Regions from separate parts of the Alteromonas infernus genome, predicted to be linked through region 4. Evidence: predicted binding sites of a transcription regulator. Region 4 holds the regulator's gene; each other region holds the start of a gene.

Region 1 (5,533 bases), on a different contig from region 4:
AAATAAGGGTTGGATCGTCTGGGTTAAACGCAATATGCGCACTCTCGCCGCCGCCAACAGAAAACTGATCTTCTATACCCATACCGTCACCCCAGGTTTCAGACGGCGTTGCCATAGTTGAGTTGTCTTGCTGGCCGCCATACACATAGTAAGGGTTTAAGTTATCAGTGATTACACGATAAAACTGCGCCGTTGGCTGGTTGTAAATGCTTGACCACGATTCACCACCGTCGAAGGTAACCGTTGCGCCACCGTCATTAGCATTGATCATGTTTAAGCTGTTTTCCGGGTTTATCCACATATCGTGGGTGTCACCGTGGGGCAGAGATTTAATTTCGAAGGTTTTGCCGCCATCAATGGATTTATGCAGCTGCACATTCATCACATACAGGGTATTTTCATCTACCGGGTCAACCTTAATGTGGTTGTAATACCACGCGCGAGCTTTAAGAATATTGTCGCCGTTCATTAGCTCCCATGATTTACCTGCATCATCACTGCGATATAAACCGCCTTCATCAGCCTCGATAATGGCGTAGAGGCGCTTTGGGTTAGACGCAGCAATATCAACACCTACTTTACCAATAAGCTTAGGCAGGCCCTTTTCTAGCTTGTCCCAGCTTTCACCGCCGTCTGTTGATTTGTAAAGGCCACCGCCCTCGCCGCCTGATTTAATAAACCAAGGCGTTCTGCCGTGATGCCACATGCTCGCATAAAGAATTCTGGGGTTGGTTGGGTCAATAGCCAAATCAGCTGCGCCCGTGTCGGCATTCACTTTTAATACGTGCTGCCATGTTTCGCCGCCATCCGTCGTTTTGAATATACCGCGCTCTTCATTCGGCCCCCAGATATTGCCCTGCACCGCCGCCCAAGCTATATCAGGATTAGTGGGGTGTATGCGAATTTTAGGGATTTGACCCCGTTTATCTAACCCCATCAGCTTCCAGTTTTCACCGCCGTCAGTAGATTTATAAACACCTTTTCCATGGCTTGTGGTTACACCTCGAATAGGGCCTTCACCAGTACCTACGTAAATAACGTTAGGGTCTGAAGGCGCAACCGCGATAGAACCAATACTGCCTACTTTAAATGTTTTATCGGATATAGCTTTCCACGATAAACCCGCGTTTTCGGTTTTCCACACACCGCCACCAGCGGTGCCCATAAAATAAAGGTTGGTATTACCTTCAACCCCAGTGACCGCCACCGAGCGCCCGCCGCGATAAGGTCCAATGAAGCGATACTCCATTTTGTCGAAAAGTTCAGGGCTAACCGTATCTTCAAGTGCGAATGCAGAATGCGAGAAACTAGAAAGTGCGCTTACGCAGATAGCAAAAGCCGCCACCAATTTCCGAGAAACCAGTCTCTGTGAAACCATAGAAAGTGCCTTGTTGTGTTTTTTATTTTTAATAAGAAGAACTTCTTATACTGCTTTGTTGAAGGCGTTATGGCAAAAGTTTTTATAACAAACGCTTTAAACGTTCATAGAAAGGGAATAGGAATAACGAAATATTGGATGCGGCGTCTTTTTACGCCGTTGCTGGAAACTAATGACGCAACTGCGCTACGGCAGGGCAGTTGCGTCTATAGAAAACTAAAGTGTGTGGCTTGCGAAGATCCAAAAACCTACCGAAACAAGCACAATTCCACCAAATGCCTCTGCTCGTTTGCCAATCAGTGTGCCTAAAGCGCTGCCCAGCATAATTCCCATGGTAACCATCGAAAACGTCGCAACGCCAATTAACGCTGAGGCTATCGCAATGTTCACATCAATTAACGCAAGACTCGCCCCCACCGCCATGGCGTCTATGCTGGTGCCTAGGGCAGTAATACATAGCAAAATAAAGGATTGTTGTTGAGACGTTGACTCTTCTTCTGCGGGTTGGAAGCTCTCAAGTAGCATATAGACGCCCAATCCAGAAAGAATAATTAACGCAATCCAATGGTCCCACGCCTCAACATAAGAAGACGCCGCGCGACCAATCAGCCAGCCTATTAATGGTGTAATTGCTTCTATCGTTCCGAACAAAAGGCCAATTTTAAGGGCAAAGCTTAAACGAGGGCGGTTGATTTTCACACCTTTACCGATTGCCGCGGCAAACGCATCCGTAGACATGGCAAAGGCTAGCAAGATGAGAGCGAAGATACTCATAGTTTTGAAACTCCGGCCAGGCTAATTGAGTCCACGATAAAACCACACGCCTGACCTTTCGGCATGGAATTATCGATGGTCTCGCCAACCAAGAGGTGTTTGTACCATGGTAATGTGACCAATTATGTTGATACAAACTTTTCCATCAGAAACGGAAACAGGCTACTCCCCAACGAAGAGTGCAAATATAAAACCCTTGCTGTCAAATAATCAAGTAGATTGCGACAAAATGCCCACGTTGAGATATAAATGGCGAGATGTCTATGCCTTTGATTGGCGCATTTTTCTTCAAGCGACCTTAATATTAGTAATGTCAGGGTATGCATTTCTTTGATAGCAATATCCAGAGCAAAAAGAGGTCTAGCTAGTCTAAATACGGCGTTGCCTCAGCGCTTTAACGATTTCGTTGTGCATATCCCGTCTCAGCCCTTACAATGAGAGCTACTTAGTTGTTACAGCGTCAACACTTATCGCTAGCGTTGTGTAAATCAGCATTACTTCATTAAAAGAGATAATTTTTATGCTACGTCTAATTTCTTTAGCCTTTGCTCTAACTATTGCTGGCTGCGCCACCCTTTCTCAACTATCGGTTTATACCGTATCTAATGCTGAACTAGAGCAAGTGCTTGATAGCTGATAGCCAGATAAGTACATTACAAAAAAAGACATCACTTGCCGGTATACCTTTGTTTTTAGATGTTGAGGATATGACCGCAACCATAGGCCCAGATGGCAGAGACGTGGTGCAGTTAGGCGCTATTGCTACAGCTCGCGTGAGCGCGTTTGGTTTGAACTATCCGGCTAAAGTCAGTCTGTCTTTAGAAGGTACGCCTTATTACGATAGCGAAGAAAAGGCGATTTTTGTGCGCTCGCTATCGCTGCTTGACAGCACCATTGATGCGGGCGGCTTTAAAGGTAACCTAGCCCCGGTGAGCGGCGAGTTTATGCAGCTTATTAATGGGTACTTGTCGACTAACCCAGTTTACCGATTAGATTCTACCAATAAAGCCGTTAGCTTATTGTCAGCGGTGCCATTGCAGTTGAGCGTAGAGAACGGTCAGCTTGCGTTAAGACCCAAGCAGTAAGCGTTGAGCCTTAACCTACAACAAAGGTTTAGAACGATAATGTTTCGTTCAAATGAGGTATTGTTGCTTCCCATCCCTTTTCTTTAATGGCGCTACACAAGGCTTGTTTAGCGCCCTCTTCACCATGCACCAAGTATATCTTCGGTGTTTTTTCGAAATGCGATAGCCAATTGATAAGCTGAGATTGACTGGCATGGGCAGAAAACCCACCTAAGGTATGGATTTGCGCGCGAATAGCAATATCCTCTCCGGCCATTTTGATACGCGTTGCGCCATCTACCATTTTTCGCCCCGGCGTGCCCATGGCCTGAAAGCCAACAAAAATCACATGAGATTGCTTGCGCCACAGGTTTTGTTTTAAGTGGTGGCGAATACGCCCGCCGTTACACATACCGCTGCCGGCGATAATTATTGCGCCACTCACCACTTTATTAAGCGCAATCGATTCTTCTGTAGAGGTGGTATAACTCAAAATAGGCAACAAGGAGTGTAAGCTTTGGTTGTGGCTGTGTGCTCGCTCGGCACTTTCTTCAATAGCGTCGAAGTCCTCTTCGTTATACACATCTTGATAGCGATGGTAAATCTCCGTAACTGCAATGGCCATAGGGCTGTCTAAATACACTTTTTGATGGGTAAGTTTGCCCTGCTGATACAGCTCGCCCAGGCGAAAAATTATCTCTTGGGTACGCCCTACTGCAAATGATGGAATAAGAATGTTGCCGCCATTCTCACTGGCTTCAAGAATAACCTGTTCAAACTCATCGAGCGTCTCTTCCATTGAACGGTGATTGCGGTCACCATAGGTAGATTCAAGAAGTACAACATCGGCTTCAGTAACGATATCTGGGTCGCGAAGTAATGCAGCCTGTGAATTTCCAAGGTCACCAGAAAAGACCAACTTTTTACTCTGCCCATTTTCAGTGATAAATATTTCCACTATCGCTGAACCCAGAATATGCCCCGCATCGGCAAAATTTATTTCAACGTCTTGCGTGATTTTACGTTTGGTATGATAGCGAGTCGATTTACACTGCTTCATAACGCCGTCCACTTCTTCTTGCCGGTACAAAGGTTCGATGAGCGGTTTACCCGAGCGCTGGCGGCGTTTATTTTCCCATTCCGCGTCGCGCTCTTGTAAAGAAGCCGCATCCTTTAACAGCACTTCTATTAGCTCAACGGTCGGCCGTGTCATGTAAATAGGCCCGCAATACCCTTCTCGTAACAAAATAGGTAAACGGCCAGAATGATCTAGGTGTGCATGGGATAGAATAACAGCGTCAATTTGACTCACATCGATAGGTAGAGGCTTGTGATTTTTAGCTTCTTCATCTCGCCTACCTTGGTACAGACCGCAATCTAAAAGCAAAGTACTATGCTCAGTTTTTAGTAGGTGCATAGATCCTGTCACCCCCTCCACCGCGCCTAAAAAAGTTAGTGTTGCCATATCAGGCTCCTTTCATCATGCTAAGAATGCGTTTGATTATCGACTTGAATTACATTTGCTGTTGTTATGCTGTCCTCTACCTGTTGAATTCGATTAAATACTTTGACCCACATTTGAGCTATCTGTAAAAGGTATTCCATACACTCCGTTGCATCAGTCATTTGCACAATCGCAATATCACCTTGTGTCGCCCCCATCACCAAAGCTGACTTGAGTTTATGATGCTCTTTTTCTAGTAAATCAAACTGCAAATTTAACGCGTCACTACTATCAAACTGTCTCCAACGAACCATTCTCATAAACTCAGTGGTAACTGATAAATGATTCAGTAATTGTCCTTCTAATTCTGGTCTTCCAAGATTTTCTCTTCGTTTGCTCAACGTTAATATTGCTGAGGATTTTTGCGCGATGGAATAAACATAGTGCTCAACACGCATAAGCAACGATAATGCGTGTGTGGTTTCTTCGCTTAGCGCCGCTCGCTCAACGCCTACGATAAATTGCGACACGTGCTGACATAGCTTTTCCACAACACTAATGTCGTTTTCCACTGCGGTCACTTCGCTAACTTTCACGGAAAGTAATTTGGGGTAAACGTTTAAAAAGCGATCCGAAATTGACAACAGTTCAAGAATAAGTGCGTTTACTGCCAAATCCGGCGTCTGAGCGATATTTTTATCTAGGTGCTTAGGTTTGGAGGCCTCCTCTTCTAGCGACACAAAACGTCTTTCAAGAAAGCTTGCTAGCCTGTCGTTCATAGGAAAAACAATCGCAACGCCCAACACATTGAATAAGGTATGAAAAATGGCAAGGGTAATGCCTGGATTAGCTTCAATCTCGATTAGCGCGGTC
Region 2 (5,533 bases), on a different contig from region 4:
GCCACTATTTAACGGCGTCACGTACTTGGCATCCAACCCTTGAGCAATAGCGTCAGCGTTGTTTTCGCGGACCATGCTCTCAGACATCACCATGCGCTGGGAAAAGTTATCCATGGCATGTTGGTTACTGTTGCCAAACCAATTTATAGCAAAGTATTCAGACTCCCCAGCGTTGTAGCGATAACCGACCCGGTACCATGCAGCATCGATGAAACCTATATCCATAGCGAGGGCGGGCGTACCGCTTTCATTCGTATTTAGCCGTTGGTAGCTGGCGTCGAATTGGTGTTTTCCCCATTCATAGCCAAGTCTAAATTTACCGCCATTTCGCTGATAATAGCTGTTGGGTATAACGATGTTATTACCAGACTCTCGTTCGTCACGCTGCTGATGCATAAACGCGCCACTAAAGAAAGCCTGGTCCGTTTTGTAAAGTACATTGCCCTGATACTGTTGCCCGCTACCCGGGCCAATTAAGCTTGCATTTACACTGCCAGTAATGCCGCTTCCTAAGGCAAAAAGAGATGCCGCATTGGCGCTAATACGCAGTTTGCCGCCTAGCGTTTGTACGCCAGTACTCACCGGTATAATACCGCGATATAAAGTAGCGGTAAGCCCAGGCTCTGGCAGTACGTGAGATAATGGCGAGTCCATTGAGTTGGGGCCAGCGCCTGTTATGTCGACGCCGTCGATGGATACGCCGACTCTATTGCCAAACAAGCCTCGATATTGAATGAGGCCTGTAACCGGGCCGTTTCGCGAGATAGAAACTCCGGGCAGTAGTGCTAACTGATCGCCAAAATCAGCGTCTATGTTGGTTGCGGCAGTTACCGCTTCTCGCTCTATTTCCTTCACATCATCATTAAGCGAAGAACCAATCACTGTAATCACTTCTGTTGAAGCGCTATCAATGAACTCAGATGTGTTTGCATAAACGTGTGCAGATGTGCAGGCAGCTGTAACAGCGAATGCCAATAAAGAATACTCCATAACAATTCCATTAAATAAACGAACTATATGCACGGCTAAACCATGCGTGTTAAGTGTGTTTTAGGTGTTGTTATGCGAGAGGTGGGGCGCGGCCTAGCGGCGCCGCAAAGGCAAAAGATGTGTAGGGCGCTGCTGCAAGGCGAGACGCTAAGGCGCGATAGCGCACAAGCGATATCACTACCCATGCATCTGCGGGTACGTTGTCAATATGAGGGAGGTCGGCCAACGTGCCGTTGGTACAGTCTACGTGCTCAACAGGCGCTTTTAGTAGCTCGGGGCTTATAAATACAAATTCACCTTCAAGCTCTGTTGCACTTACCGATATATAACGCATGGTTTTGCCAGTACAGATAAGTTCAATATCATCGCTCACGAACCCACGGGCATGCTGCATAGTATGCGAAGCAAGGCCTATTGCTAATGCATTTTGCAAGAGCATACAAAGGCAGAGTGTTAAGGCTGTCAGGCGTTTATTCGACATTATTTATCTTTTTACGGAGCGCATTTTTATCATAGCGTGCTATGGACGAATATTTCCATATTTTAATTAAGTTCTTTAACACCGGCTTTTTTTAGTTTTCGGTAAAGCGTGCGGGTACTCACGCCTAGTGCGTCTGCGAGGCTGTTTATATCGCCTTTAAAGGTGCTTGCTACCTGAGCAAGATAAGTGTCTTCTACCTCGTTCAGAGTCATAATATCCTTGCCAAGATTAACTCCGTTTGTTGTTAGTGGGTATTGATCATTTCTACCCTCCATTGAAGCGTTATCCTCGCCGATGAACTCGTCTAACACGGGGAGGTCCGACTCGTAGATCACGGGCTCATCGGCAAGTAATACTGCTTGATCAACGATATTGCGCAACTCGCGAATATTGCCCGGAAAGGCGTAGCTGCTTAATTTTTCGAGGGCTTTTTTATGGAAACGCTTTTTCTCGTGGGACTGGGCTAAAAAATGCGCTGCAATCAGTGCAATATCTGACTTTCTTTCTCGTAAGGACGGAAGATTGATAGGGAAGCCGGCTATTCGATAGTAAAGGTCACGCCTGAATTCCCCCTTTTCTACCATTTGCTTTAAATTTTTATGCGATGCGCACACCAACCGAAAATTGGCTTTCTTCGAGATCACGCTTCCCACAGGGCGGTAAGTTTGGGTTTCAAAAAGCCTTAGCAGCTTCACCTGCATGGCAAGTGGAATATCGCCTACTTCGTCGAAAAATAGAGTGCCACCCTCAGCCGCCTCTACCAGTCCTTTTTTATTGGTGGTTGCGCCCGTAAACGCTCCTTTTTCATAGCCGAATAACTCGCTTTCAAGTAAAGCATCAGACAACCCAGTGCATTCAATAACAACGAAGGTTTTTTCAGCCCGATGGCTACTTGAGTGCAGTGCTTGGGAAACCAGTTCTTTACCGGTTCCGGTTTCACCAAAAAGTAAAACGGATATATCTGAGTTCGCAGCGCGGTTAATTTTATTCAGCATCGTTTTAAATGCCTCTGACTCGCCAATCATTTTTCCAGCAGAGGGGCGGTTAGACGCAAAGGCAAGCTTATCTAGAATCTCCAGATAACCTATTAAATCCCCGTGACCGTCGAAGATTGGGCGCATCAGAATGTCGCAGTAGCTTTGGCCCTCGCTGGTGGTATGTATATGAACTACGCTTGAAGCTCTACCAGTCTTTCTGCTTTCCTGCATAGGGCACTGCTCGCCGCATTGGTCACAGGGCTTATTGTTTCGATGAGATACCTGATAACAGGTGCTATACCCGAGCTTTATATCGACAGGGTAAGTATCTCTGTAAGGCGCATTGACCGCCTCAATAATGTAATTTTGATTGATGAAAATAGCGGGCTTGTCTATTGCATCTATCATTGCTTGTACAATTGATATGTTCATTGTCAGCGTATTAGTTAATGCTACTTTTATCCTGCCAACTTAACATATTGGCATAGAGCTTGTTCATTGTTTTAGTTGAATCACAATGTCTGAGTGCCAATACTTCAGTCAATAGGAGAGTTACACAATGAAAAAAAGCATCTTTTTAATTGCGTTAGGGTTAGCCGTAAGCGCCGGGTGCCCTTTCGCTAATGCACAAAACGATGAGCTGGCTGACAGCGAAGTACAAACAAAAGTGAAGCAGGCAAGAGTTCACGCTAAAGCCCTTGGTGGAGCGCTTAAATCTAGGCTAAAACAGGCAATTCAGTCTGGCGGTTTGGAAGCGGGTGTAGAAGAGTGCAAGTTGGCCGCCGAGCCTATCGCCGAGGGGCTTAGCCAAAATGGGTGGGAGGTAGGACGTACTGCACTTAAAGTGAGAAACCCGAATAACGCGCCAGACGAGTGGGAGCGCGAGCAACTAGCGCTTTTTGCCTCTCTATTGGAAAAGACTAAGCTAGAGGAAAAACAGCCGTCTACGCCTATAGATACTTATAAGTATGACAGTGACAGTGGCGAATTCCGGTACATGATGGCTATTCAACAAGGCCAGGTTTGTATGGCGTGCCACGGCGCCCAAGTTGCACCTTCAGTAAAGGAAACCATTTTAAAGCATTACCCTAAAGATGAGGCCACTGGGTTTGAACTTGGTGAATTGCGCGGCGCGTTCACGCTGACCTATTCGCCGCAGTAACTTAAGTTAATTTTGCATCAGCTAAAGCAAAAGCTCTTTTCTCAACCGTTTTAAACAACGATACAACGTCCCCGTCTCCTTTTTATTTGTGTCAATTTTGTCGCCAATAGTGACAAAATTGGCGCAAGATTCATATTAGATCCTTGCGATGGATCAAAGTGCGCAACTTTTCGCCATGGAATAATTGTCCTGCACAGTACGAATAGACTGTCATTCATCAGCTGTTGGTTCAGATTAACGAGAAAAGTGATGAATGGCATAAACCGTGCTCTAGCTGTGTTGAATGTTCATGTGATAACCACTGAATAACCAATAAATTCACTTAAGGTCAAGCGCTTATCGCGCACGAGAGACGAGGGAGATAACCCATGAGCGATACGTTAATAGAACTATCGCGGTGGCAATTTGCATTAACTGCGATGTTCCACTTTATTTTTGTACCCTTAACACTAGGGCTAAGCTTTCTACTTGCCATTATGGAGTCAGTTTATGTAATGACAGGTAAAGAGATATACAAGCAAATGACCCAGTTTTGGGGAAAGCTGTTTGGTATTAACTTTGCTATCGGCGTAGCCACAGGCTTAACCATGGAATTCCAGTTCGGCATGAACTGGTCATACTATTCCCACTATGTCGGCGATATCTTTGGCGCGCCTCTGGCTATTGAAGGGCTGATGGCCTTCTTCTTGGAGTCTACCTTCGTGGGCCTGTTCTTTTTTGGCTGGGACAAAATGTCTAAGGTGAAGCACCTTATGGCTACTTGGTTAGTTGCCATTGGTTCTAACTTCTCAGCGCTTTGGATCCTAATCGCTAATGGCTGGATGCAGTACCCGGTAGGCGCTGAATTCAACTTTGAAGCTATGCGTATGGAAATGACCAGCTTCGCAGACGTTATTTTTAATCCGGTAGCACAGGTTAAGTTCGTTCATACGGTTTCAGCAGGCTACGTGACCGGTGCCATGTTTGTATTGGCAATTTCTAGCTACTATCTACTGAATCACAAGCATATTGCGTTTGCCCGTCGTTCGTTTGCGATTGCAGCTAGCTTTGGCTTAGCGGCTACCTTGTCAGTTATTGTTTTAGGTGATGAAAGTGGCTATGAACTAGGTGACGTGCAAAAAGTGAAATTAGCTGCAGTTGAAGCTGAATATGAGACGCATCCCGCGCCAGCACCCTTCACTGTTTTTGGTATACCTAACGATGAAAAAGAAGAAACCGAATACGCCCTTCAAATTCCCTGGGCAATGGGCATTATCGCAACACGCTCGTTAACCGAAGAAGTGAAAGGTATTAAGGATCTTAAAGAAGAGAATCGCGAGCGTATTTTAAGCGGCATCAAAGCTTATGAAGTGCTTGATGACGTAAGAAATGGTACCGCAACGGCTGAGCAGCGCGCCGCATTTGAAGCCAACAAAGACAGTCTTGGTTATGCAATGCTGCTTGAACCCTATACTGACGATGTTTCAAACCCATCAGAAACGGCAATTCAACAAGCTGTTGATTATAGCATTCCACCGGTGGCCCCGCTATTTTGGAGCTTCCGCATCATGGTTGCTGCAGGTTTTATTATGCTAGCACTTTTCTTATGTGCTTTTTACTACAGCACAAAACACAAAATCACCAAGCCTCGCTGGCTATTAAAAGGTGCACTGTATGGCCTACCACTTCCATGGGTTGCGTGTGAAGCAGGCTGGTTCGTTGCTGAGTATGGTCGTCAACCATGGTCTATCGCAGAAGTATTGCCAGTGCATACCTCGGTGTCTAACTTGGCAATTAGTGACGTGGTAATCACCATTATAGCCTACACCGTTTTCTACACAGCAATGTTCATCATTGGCTTTTACCTAATGAAAAAATTCGCGAAGAAAGGTCCTGTGCCTCCGGAAGATACAAAGACTGAAACTGAACTCGACCTTATTGACC
Region 3 (5,533 bases), 140 kb from region 4:
CGCTTTCTAAAAAGTAATGCTCCTTGTATAAAGGAGACGCAACTACCGGGGCGCCGCCAATTGACCCCAAAAGCCCGCGATATAGCACGTTGGCCTTGCCAATGGGGTCGTAATTACTTATCGCAAAAACCTGGGTTTCCCCTTTGATACATAAACAAAAAATCGCGATTTGCCGAGACTCTACCAGGGCGCAAACGCCGCTATTTTTTACTAAGTCCCGTGTTTCGCACACTAGGTGCCATTGCTGAATATCTTGTCCTGAAGCTAAAAGATTTGGCGCTGCTGACATCAAATGTTCCTCCTAAGCTCTTTAATAACTAAATCGCTATACCATAGCGACTGGAATAAACTGGTCTTTCCCTGCCACTTTTTCAGCTTCTGTTGCAGGGCGAACCTGGCCGCGCTCTGAAACAAACTGAATATTGGTATCGCCTGCATTACTGTTTACAAACTGACGGAAACGCTTGCGCGCTTCAGGGTCTTCGATAGTGGTTTTCCACTCACATTGATACGCGTCAACCACGGTATCCATTTGCGCTTCTAGCTCGTCGTTAATGCCCAAGGCGTCGTTTATCACCACATCTTGAAGATAAGCTAAGCCGCCTTCTAGGTTATCCATCCACACTGAAGTACGCTGTAGGCGATCGGCAGTCTTCACATAGAACATCAACACGCGGTCGATATATTTGATAAGGGTTTCGGTATCTAAGTCGGTGGCAAACAAGTCGGCATGGCGGGGCTTCATACCGCCGTTACCGCATACATACAAGTTCCAGCCCTGCTCAGTGGCAATAACACCAATGTCTTTACTTTGGGCCTCAGCACATTCACGGGTACAGCCTGATACAGCAAATTTGATTTTGTGCGGTGCACGTAAGCCTTTATAGCGATTTTCTAAATCGATAGCGGTACCAACTGAGTCTTGTACGCCATAGCGACACCAAGTACTACCCACGCACGACTTTACAGTGCGCAGCGCTTTCGCATACGCATGACCGGTTTCAAATCCCCCCGCTACTAGCTTCTCCCAGATGTCAGGAAGGTGTTCAACACGCGCGCCGAATAAATCGATTCGCTGCCCACCGGTTATTTTGGTGTACAGGTTGTACTCTTTCGCCACTTCACCTAACAAAATCAATTTCTCTGGCGTGATTTCTCCGCCCGGAACCCGTGGCACAACGGAATAAGTCCCGTCTTTTTGCATGTTGCCAAGGTAGATATCGTTAGTATCTTGTAACGGTAGGTGGGCCGATTTTAGAATGTAGTCGTTATAAACTGATGCCAAAATAGAGCCCACTGCGGGCTTACAAATCTCGCAACCTAAACCTTCACCACGCTGCTCTAGCAGGTCATCAAACGTGCGAATATCGTTTACTTTTACAATGTGAAAGAGCTCTTGACGTGTATAGTTAAAGTGCTCACAAATGGCTTTTGAAACTTCAACGCCGCGTTTTTCAAGCTCGCTGTCCACCACGTTTTTAAGTAGCGCTGCACAGCCACCACAGCCTGTACTGGCTTTGGTTTCACCTTTCACATCCGCTACGCTACAGCAGCCACCTTCAATGGCTGAAACAATATCGCCTTTTGTTACATTCAAGCAGGAACAAATAGACGCGGTGTCGGGTAACGCATCGGCGCCAAGAGCAGGAGCGGCATCCGACGACGGAAGAATAAGGCTTTCAGGATGCTCAGGAAGGTCGATAGCATTAAGCGCATACTGCAATAACGTATCGTAATCGCTTGTGTCACCTACCAGTACCGCGCCCAGCACTTTCTTTTGTTTACTATCAACAACAAGCTTTTTGTAAACGCCTTCAGGCTGGTTTAAGTAGGTATAACTTAATGCCCCTTCTGTACGTTCGTGCGCATCACCAATGGAGCCTACCTCAACCCCCATAAGCTTCAACTTGGTGCTCATATCCGCACCTGAAAACTCAGCATCACCACCGGTTAGATGATTTACCGCAGTGCGAGCCATAGTATAGCCGGGGGCAACAAGGCCAAAAATTTTGTTGTTCCATAGCGCGCACTCGCCTACGGCATATATGTTCGGATCAGACGTCACGCAATGGTTATCAATAACAATACCGCCGCGCTCGCCAAGTTTTAGTGCTGACTTCCTACCAAGCTGATCCGAAGGGCGAATACCCGCGGAAAAAAGGATCATGTCGGTTTCAAGTTCGGTGCCATCGGCGAACACCATTTTATAGCGACAGGTATTTCCCGCTTCAATGCTTTGTGTCGCTTTTTGGGTGTGAACAGTCACGCCCAAATCTTCAATTTTATCTTTAAGGACTTTACCACCGGCTTGGTCAAGCTGAACCGCCATTAGCTGTGGCGCGAACTCGACGACATGAGTATCAAGGCCGGCTTGCTTAAGTGCGTTCGCCGCTTCTAAGCCTAACAGGCCGCCGCCGACAACCACCCCTACGCTACTTACCGCCGCCGAGGCCTCAATGGCAAGTAAGTCATCGATGGTACGGTAGACCAAACAGTGCTCTTGCTCGTTACCGGGAATAGGCGGCACGAAAGGATATGAGCCGGTAGCAAGCACAAGTTTATCGTAACTAAATACCTGCCCCTCTGACGTCGTCACTTTTTTGTTGTCACGGTCTATATCGGTCACCAACGCATTGGTCACTACACTTACGCCCCACTGGGCATACTGTGCTGGGGTGGTAAGCGCTAAATCATCAGCACTTGCGCCACTAAAAAACGAAGATAAGTAAACGCGGTCGTACGCGAGGCGAGACTCGCCGCATAAGACGGTTATTTCTACATTGGCGTCGCTTTGATGAAGCTGCTCAACAAAATGGTGCCCCACCATGCCGTTGCCTACGACGACAATTTGCGTTTTTGAGTCCAATGAAGTCATGGTATTCCCCTTTTTTCGGGACAAAAAAAAGCCCGCTTCAACTTTCGTTGATGCGGGCTTCGTTGCCTATTTTGCTAGTACTGACACTTAGGTTCAGCATATTCTAGCTAACACATTTTACGGAGTGTTATAAATCACACAATTTTCAGCGATTGACACAAATCACTAAAACACACTTTACGTTTAATACTATCCAAATTCAGTGCCAACCGTGTAACACACTGTTTTTATTAGACTTAAGATAAAAAAGGCAATATTTTTATTTCTAAGCTGCACCAAACAAACGCAAACCTGTGTTCACTTGGTGCATTGCTTAATGTTAAAGATTTACGCCAGTTTGTCTGTCGCTACGCGATAGCGAGGGTCTTCTACCACGTTTATCTCAACAAACTTGTCTGCCTTGCGAAGTAGTGAACGACACTCATCGCTAATGTGGCGAATGTGCAGCTTCTTACCTTGCTCTTCATACTTGTCAGCAAGGGTGTCCAGCGCATCAATACCTGACGAATCCCAAATGCGAGAATCTTTAAAATCAATAACGATATCGTTAGGATCGTTGGCAATATCAAACAAATCTTTAAAGTGAGATACCGAACCAAAGAACAGTGGGCCGTCTAGCTCATACACTTTCCAGCCGTCGTTATCGATATGCGATTTCGCTTCAATATGACGGGCGTGTTTCCATGCAAACACCAGCGCGGAAACGATAACCCCTACCACAACCGCAATAGCAAGGTCAGCAATAACCGTAACGCCGGTGACCAGGAATAATACAAAGGCATCTTCTTTGTTAACGCCGCGAACAATTCTAAATGACGCCCATTCAAAAGTAGCGATTACTACCACAAACATAACCCCAACAAGGGCGGCTAGCGGGATCATTTCAATAAGCGGTGCGGCGAATAAAATAAAGCCCAACAGTACTAACGCCGCGGTGATGCCTGACAGGCGACCACGACCACCAGAGTTAATATTAATCATGCTTTGACCAATCATGGCGCAACCGCCCATACCGCCGAAGAAACCGTTAACGGTATTCGCAACACCTTGGCCCACGCATTCTTTGTTACCGCGACCACGGGTATCGGTCATTTCATCAATCAAAGAAAGCGTGAGTAGCGATTCAATAAGCCCTACTAAGCAAAGGATCACAGACGTAGGTAGAACAATCATCACGGTTTCCCAAGTAAAGGGCACCATAGGAATAGCAAAGCTTGGCAATTCGCCGGCTAGCGTAGCGGCATCGCGCTGGTCTGCTGGCAGCAGGTCACGAACAAAGTCGATAACCGTACGGGCTTCTAGGTCAAGACCGTGCACTAATGCCGTTACCGTAACAATGGCTACAAGTGAAGCAGGTACAGCTTTAGTTAGCTTAGGAAGCAAGTAAATAATGGCCATGGTTAACGCCACAAGCCCTAGCATCCAATATAGCAGCGTACCTTCCATCCACTGAAGTTCACCTGCCGCATTGGTCACTTTAAATTGACCTAGCTGGGCCAAGAAAATAACGATGGCCAAACCGTTTACGAAGCCCAGCATTACTGGGTATGGCACCAGTCGAATAAACTTGCCGAGCTTGAATATACCGCACATTATTTGCAGCAAACCGGCCAAGATAACCGCAGCGAACAAGTACTGTACGCCGTGCTGGGCAACCAGTGCCACCATCACCACGGCCATAGCGCCGGTAGCGCCAGAAATCATACCCGGGCGACCGCCAATAGCAGAAGTGATCAAGCCCATCATGAAAGCCGCATAAAGACCAATCATTGGTTCTACGCCGGCTACAAATGCAAATGCTACGGCCTCAGGTACCAAGGCAAGCGCCACGGTAATACCCGATAGCACGTCGTTTTTAACGTTGCTGTCTTTACTGGTAATTAAATCGAACATGTTCTCTCAGAAGCTAAGATGTTAAACACAACAACCCACCGTGGCGTAAACCGCTAGATTGAGCAGCACACCATGCAAGTAGGAGAATTTTTCGGCGATTCTATCACCATTAGGGCTTAAAATCTTTTAATAGATTGTTACTAAGACAAACCTTAATCCGTAAAGTCTTTCCGCTTTCCGCCACCAGTTTGTTGCTGCCCAAATTTTTTATGTTGATAGAACCCTGTTTTTGAGCGTTTTCATATCGCTTAATTTTCTCGCCTTTGCTGACAAATGACGCCGTCCATGGCATCGTATTACGGTATTTTATTCATGTTGTCCGTCAGCGCTCACGGTTGGAACTAAGTCGAGCATGGTGATGAGACATCGCTTTAAGGCTAGTGCCTTATTCAACGAGGAGTTAAAGTGGTACCTTATATTCTTACTATTTTGTGCGTGTTGGTGGCAGGCGCTATTCATTGGATGTCACCAAAGGCTTATTGGAAAGCGACCATTATGTCGACCGCCGTTATTTTATTGTTTTCCGTTGCCGCCCTGTTTATCTTCCAAGCGTCGGGCATGCTAGTGAGCGAGCACACCGGAGAAAACGCTGACTTCTCAGGGCAAATGCTTACTATCACAACCATGATTGCGTTCTTTGGCTTTCTCATTTCCTTATTTGTAGGGTGGTTTCTTCGGGTAGTAAGAAACTAAGAGACAACCACATTAAGAAAAATCCCAAAGTTTCAGCGTTTTGCTGTGTTGTACGTATAAACAGCCCCGAAA
Region 4 (5,533 bases):
AACATTACTTTCGACATGATTACTGAGCAGTTACTTGCTACTGGTGGTGCGGGCGAAAATGGAGAAGGTCGAGTGACTACGGTATTTACTCCTGAATCCATTCGCAAGGCATCATCGAAGAAAGAAGATAAAGACAGTGGGGACAATCAATAGCAATGGCAACTTTGAGCGCAACCAACCTTGCTAAGGCATATAAATCGCGTCAGGTAGTACGCGACGTCAGCCTTTCTGTCTCGACGGGTCAAATTGTTGGCTTACTTGGGCCTAACGGCGCTGGTAAGACCACTACATTTTATATGATTGTGGGGTTGGTTAACCTGGATAAAGGCAAGATTGAAATTGATGATAATGAGCTTACTCATCAGCCCATGCACGAGCGTGCACGCCGCGGAATTGGCTACCTTCCGCAAGAGGCATCAATTTTCAGAAAGCTTACGGTACATGAAAATATCATGGCCATTTTGCAAACCCGTAAAGATTTAAATTCACAGCAGCAGGAAGAAGAAGCTGACGCGCTACTTGATGAATTTAATATTAACCATATACGTAATAGTACAGGGATGAGTTTGTCCGGTGGTGAACGACGGCGTGTTGAAATAGCACGCGCACTAGCAGCTAATCCGCAATTTATTTTATTAGACGAACCGTTTGCTGGTGTTGATCCAATATCAGTTAATGATATAAAGAAGATAATACAGCATCTTCGAGATAGGGGTATTGGAATCCTTATCACCGACCATAACGTGCGAGAAACATTGGATGTTTGTGAGAAAGCGTACATTGTGAGTCATGGCGAGCTTATCGCGCAAGGAACAGCGGAACAGGTTTTAAGTAATCAAAAAGTAAGGGATGTATACCTAGGCGAACAATTCAGGCTATAGTTAGTGTAACTGAATTGTCATTTTTCAATTTCGCTCTGGTGTATTCAATTTAGAGCATTTAAATAAGACGTAGATGAAACCATCTTTACAGCTAAAATTTAGCCAACAACTTACCATGACACCCCAGCTTCAGCAGGCGATAAAACTGCTGCAGCTATCTACGCTTGATCTTCAGCAGGAGATTCAAGAAGCCCTCGATTCAAACCCTTTATTGGAAGTTGAAGAAGGTAACGACGAGCCGCAAGTAGAAAAAAATAATATCGATAGCGACGATAGCGTGACAGAAGCGTCTGCGACAGCGTCTAGCGATACATTGGAAGCGGGTGACGCGTTAGAAAAAAACGACCTTCCCGATGAATTGCCTATCGACAGCACATGGGATGAATACTATTCAGCGTCATCGGCCCCAGCGCCAGGTCCTTCAAATGACGATGAACAAATATTTCAAGGCGAAACCACCGAGGATATTCAGGAACATTTGTCGTGGCAGATGCGATTGACCCATTTCTCAGATACTGACCGCGCCATTGCTACGGCAATTATCGACTCTATTGACGAGTCTGGCTATTTAACCGTGACCCTTGAAGACATTCTTGACGCGGTAAACTCTGAGGATATGGAAGAGCCTATAGAAATGGACGAAATAGAATGCGTACTTAAGCGTATTCAGATGTTCGACCCCATTGGTTCGGGCTCCCGCTCGCCGCAGGAATGTCTAATGGTGCAACTGCGCCAGTTCTCAGAAGACACACCATGGCTTAACGAAGCCAAACAGCTTATAGAAGAATATTCAGACCTATTAAGCAGTAAAGATTATCGCACGTTAATGCGTAAGAGCCGCTTGAAGGAAGATCAGCTGCGCGAGGCAATGCGTTTATTACAAACCTTGAATCCTCGCCCAGGTAGTGCTTTAGTTACTAAAGAGCCTGAGTACGTTATTCCTGATGTCTCGGTCGCCAAAAAGAATGGCCGTTGGGTGGTTGAGCTTAACCCCGACAGCCTGCCTAAGTTGAGCGTAAATCAACAATACGCTGCAATGAGTCGTCGTGCCAAAAATAGTAGCGACTCACAATTCATCCGCTCACACATGCAAGAGGCTAAGTGGTTCATTAAGAGCCTTGAATCTCGCAACGAAACCTTAATGAAGGTGGCAAACTGTATTGTGCAACAGCAAATGGGCTTTTTTGAACATGGCCCGGAAATGATGAAACCTATGGTGCTTAACGATGTAGCAGAAATGGTAGATATGCACGAATCAACGATTTCACGCGTCACAACGCAAAAGTATATGCATACACCACGTGGTATATTTGAATTGAAATACTTCTTCTCTAGCCACGTAGCAACAGAGTCTGGTGGTGAGTGTTCATCTACCGCGATTCGTGCATTGATCAAGAAATTAGTGGCAGCTGAGAAGCCTAGCAAGCCGCTAAGTGATAGCAAGATTGCTTCATTGTTGGCCGAACAAGGCATTAAAGTTGCCCGGCGAACAATAGCAAAGTACCGGGAATCGTTGTCGATCCCGCCGTCGAACCAACGCAAAAGCCTCATTTAAACGGGCTTAATAATATAAGGAAGACGAAATATGCAAATCAACCTTACTGGTCATCATGTCGAAATCACCGACTCTTTGCGTAATTATGTCGATACGAAGTTCAGCAAACTTGAACGTCACTTTGATCACATTTCTAATGTGCATGTCATCCTGAACGTTGAAAAATTAAATCAAAAAGCCGAAGCGACCGTTCATTTAAGTGGCGCTGAAGTATTCGCATCCTCAGAAAATACCGACATGTATGCGGCGATTGACAGCATGGTTGATAAACTCGACCGGCAGGTAATCAAGCATAAGGAAAAACTGAAAAAACATTAGTAGTTAATTAAGCATGGATATACAAGCCATCGTAAGTCTGGACCGCACCGAGTGTGCGGTTCAGTGTAATAGTAAAAAGCGAATTCTTGAGATCATCGCAGATATCGCTGCCAAAAATAACGAGAGCATCGATCAGGCAACGGTACTTAATAGTTTGATGTCTCGAGAGCGTATGGGTAGTACAGGAATCGGCAATGGCATTGCGTTACCACATGGGCGCTTGCCAGGTTTAGAAAAGGTGATAGCTATTGTTGTCACCAGTACGCCAGCCATTAATTTTGACGCGCTCGATGAAAAGCCGGTAGATATATTTTTCGCGTTACTTGTTCCTGAAGAGCAAACCGAAGGCCATCTACAAACATTGGCCACGGTAGCCGGTAAACTAAGCGATAAAGAAACGATTAAAGCGATACGTCGTGCCAGTACAAGCGATGATATTCTTTCTGCACTAAGTTAAAGATTTAAGCGCCTTAGCGAGGTCGTGACCAAGGCGCTTAAGACAATAAAGCGTATGCGATAAAACCAGAAGATTTGGGAGAAGTTAGGTGAAGCTGATTATAATCAGTGGTCGTTCGGGGTCTGGTAAGTCTGTCGCACTTCGCGCATTGGAAGATTTAGGGTACTACTGCGTTGACAACATTCCTGTAAACCTACTTCCTACCCTAACCCACACTGTTGTTGATGAATACGACCAAGTGGCGGTGAGCATTGATGTGCGTAACTTGCCGAAAAACCCTGATGATCTGGTAGAAATTTTAGATTATCTTCCGTCATCGTGGTCAATGACCATTGTCTATATCGATGCCAGCGATGATGTGCTGGTAAAACGCTTCAGCGAAACCCGACGTCTGCATCCCCTTGCGAAGCTCAATAAGTCTCTATCTGAAGCCATAAGGGCAGAGTCAGCCTTGCTAGCCCCTATCGCTGAACGGGCAGACTTATATTTAGATACAGACAAACTGACTATTCACCAACTTGCTGAGTTGATACGCGAGCGAATACTGGGTAAGAAAAGCTCCCGCTTAGTGCTGGTGTTTGAATCTTTTGGCTTCAAACACGGTATTCCGAAAGATGCCGATTATGTTTTTGATGCGCGCTTTTTGCCTAATCCTCACTGGGAGCCTGACTTGAAGCACCTAACAGGGCTTGATGCACCCGTTGAGGTTTTCTTAGGCTCTCAACCCGTTGTTACCAAGTTCATTTGGCAAATTCAGAATTTAATTACCACCTGGCTACCTCATCTAGAGCGCAACAACAGAAGTTACGTAACAGTCGCTATTGGCTGTACAGGCGGGCAACACCGCTCTGTGTATATTGCCCAAACTCTGTCGAAAACCTTCAGCGAAATACACCCAGATGTACAAATTCGCCATCGAGAGCTAAACCAGTAATGACAATTAAAAAAACGCTAACCATCGTAAATAAGCTGGGATTACATGCAAGAGCAGCGACCCAATTAGTGAAGCTTGCTAATCAGTTCGACGCCAAAATTATTTTAAAGAAAGGCGATAAAGAGGCTGACGCCAGCAGCGTTCTTGGTTTAATGATGCTGGAAAGCCATCAAGGTGAACAAGTGAATGTTATTGTAGATGGAAACGATGATGTTGACGCCCTTGCTGCCATTGAAGAGCTCATAGAAGGTAAGTTTAACGAAGACGAATAGTTTAAATCCGTCACCTGATTACTTATTAAACGTTTAGCGCCGTTTTATAGTTATACTGCGCAAAAGCCACGCAATTTTCATGACAGACTCATCGTAATTGCGATATTCTACGCCCACTTAGGCTTTAAAGCCTTCACCGTTCATCTTAATAGCAGGTAGGAATAACGCCTTATGGCAGAAGCGCTTGTTTCTAAATACGTACAAACCCAGTTACGCGCCCTTAATGCCGCGTTGACTAACGGTCAGTTTGTCTCAGTACGTAAGCTTCTGCTTGAACTTCCCCCTTCTGATGTCGCCCACATACTGGAATCGAGCCCGAGTAGAACCCGTGACGAATTATGGGAACTCATTGATAGCGACTTTCACGGCGACATCTTAGAGGAACTGTCTGATGATGTACGAAACGGTATTATTACCAAGATGCTTCCGGCCAATGTGGTTGATGCACTTGAAGAGATGGACACCGACGACTTAGCCGAAACGCTAAGCAGCCTGCCAGAGCCCGTTCTTGCCGACATTCTCGACTCAATGGATGCGCAAGACCGTTTACGTGCAGAACAAGCTCTATCTTATGGTGAAGAGACCGCTGGTTTCATCATGAACACAGATACCATCACCTTACGACCTGACGTCACGGTTGATGTGGTACTGCGCTATATTCGCTTGAAGGGTGAGCTTCCGGAAAACACCGATACCTTTTACGTAGTTAACCGAACCGATAACTTGGTTGGTATTGTTCCTGTAGCGCGTTTACTGACCGCTGAAACCGATAATAAGGTATCAGATGTCATGGACGAAGAGTCGGAAGCCATTCCGGTGAATATGCCTGATGACGAAGTCGCCAGTCTGTTCGAGCGCTATAACTGGCTATCAGCGCCAGTGGTTGATGAAAACAACCGGCTGGTGGGTCGAATTACCATTGATGACGTGGTAGATATCATTCGCGAAGACGCCGAACACTCGATGATGAGTATGGCGGGTCTAGATGACGACGAAGATACTTTTGCCCCCGTCATGCAAAGTACTAAGCGCAGATCGGTATGGTTGGCAGTAAACCTTGTTACTGCGCTAATGGCTGCAATGGTAAGTGACTTATTTGAAGCGGCGCTAAGTCAA

What was found. Region 4 encodes sigma-54, which starts transcription at its own class of promoters, with help from an activator protein. Its sites were predicted from a motif close to GTTGGCACGNNNNTNGNNT; they were not measured.
Region 1: the regulator sigma-54 is predicted to act here: its motif matches at 2,223-2,241, upstream of ACX5J7_RS16650 (manganese efflux pump MntP).
Region 2: the regulator sigma-54 is predicted to act here: its motif matches at 2,927-2,945, upstream of ACX5J7_RS02120 (Tll0287-like domain-containing protein).
Region 3: the regulator sigma-54 is predicted to act here: its motif matches at 3,067-3,085, upstream of nirB (nitrite reductase large subunit NirB).

What each region holds. Positions count from the first base shown of each region.
Region 1 covers NZ_CACSIG010000068.1:50,482-56,014, forward strand. Annotated here, with positions in the region: gene ACX5J7_RS16645 (WD40/YVTN/BNR-like repeat-containing protein) at 1-1,378, opposite strand, end outside; gene ACX5J7_RS16650 (manganese efflux pump MntP) at 1,595-2,152, opposite strand; yybP-ykoY riboswitch at 2,193-2,335, opposite strand; gene ACX5J7_RS16655 (YceB family lipoprotein) at 2,779-3,237, shown strand; gene ACX5J7_RS16660 (MBL fold metallo-hydrolase RNA specificity domain-containing protein) at 3,266-4,681, opposite strand; gene ACX5J7_RS16665 (Na/Pi cotransporter family protein) at 4,702-5,533, opposite strand, start outside.
Region 2 covers NZ_CACSIG010000008.1:56,425-61,957, reverse strand. Annotated here, with positions in the region: gene ACX5J7_RS02135 (TonB-dependent receptor) at 1-990, opposite strand, end outside; gene ACX5J7_RS02130 (hypothetical protein) at 1,061-1,471, opposite strand; gene ACX5J7_RS02125 (sigma-54 interaction domain-containing protein) at 1,534-2,856, opposite strand; gene ACX5J7_RS02120 (Tll0287-like domain-containing protein) at 3,008-3,610, shown strand; gene ACX5J7_RS02115 (cytochrome ubiquinol oxidase subunit I) at 3,979-5,533, shown strand, end outside.
Region 3 covers NZ_CACSIG010000017.1:89,398-94,930, reverse strand. Annotated here, with positions in the region: gene nirD (nitrite reductase small subunit NirD) at 1-289, opposite strand, end outside; gene nirB (nitrite reductase large subunit NirB) at 326-2,875, opposite strand; gene ACX5J7_RS04245 (SulP family inorganic anion transporter) at 3,203-4,768, opposite strand; gene ACX5J7_RS04240 (hypothetical protein) at 5,174-5,461, shown strand.
Region 4 covers NZ_CACSIG010000017.1:226,020-231,552, reverse strand. Annotated here, with positions in the region: gene lptA (lipopolysaccharide transport periplasmic protein LptA) at 1-153, shown strand, start outside; gene lptB (LPS export ABC transporter ATP-binding protein) at 156-881, shown strand; gene ACX5J7_RS04830 (RNA polymerase factor sigma-54) at 955-2,436, shown strand; gene hpf (ribosome hibernation promoting factor) at 2,467-2,754, shown strand; gene ptsN (PTS IIA-like nitrogen regulatory protein PtsN) at 2,768-3,211, shown strand; gene rapZ (RNase adapter RapZ) at 3,300-4,145, shown strand; gene ACX5J7_RS04810 (HPr family phosphocarrier protein) at 4,145-4,417, shown strand; gene mgtE (magnesium transporter) at 4,589-5,533, shown strand, end outside.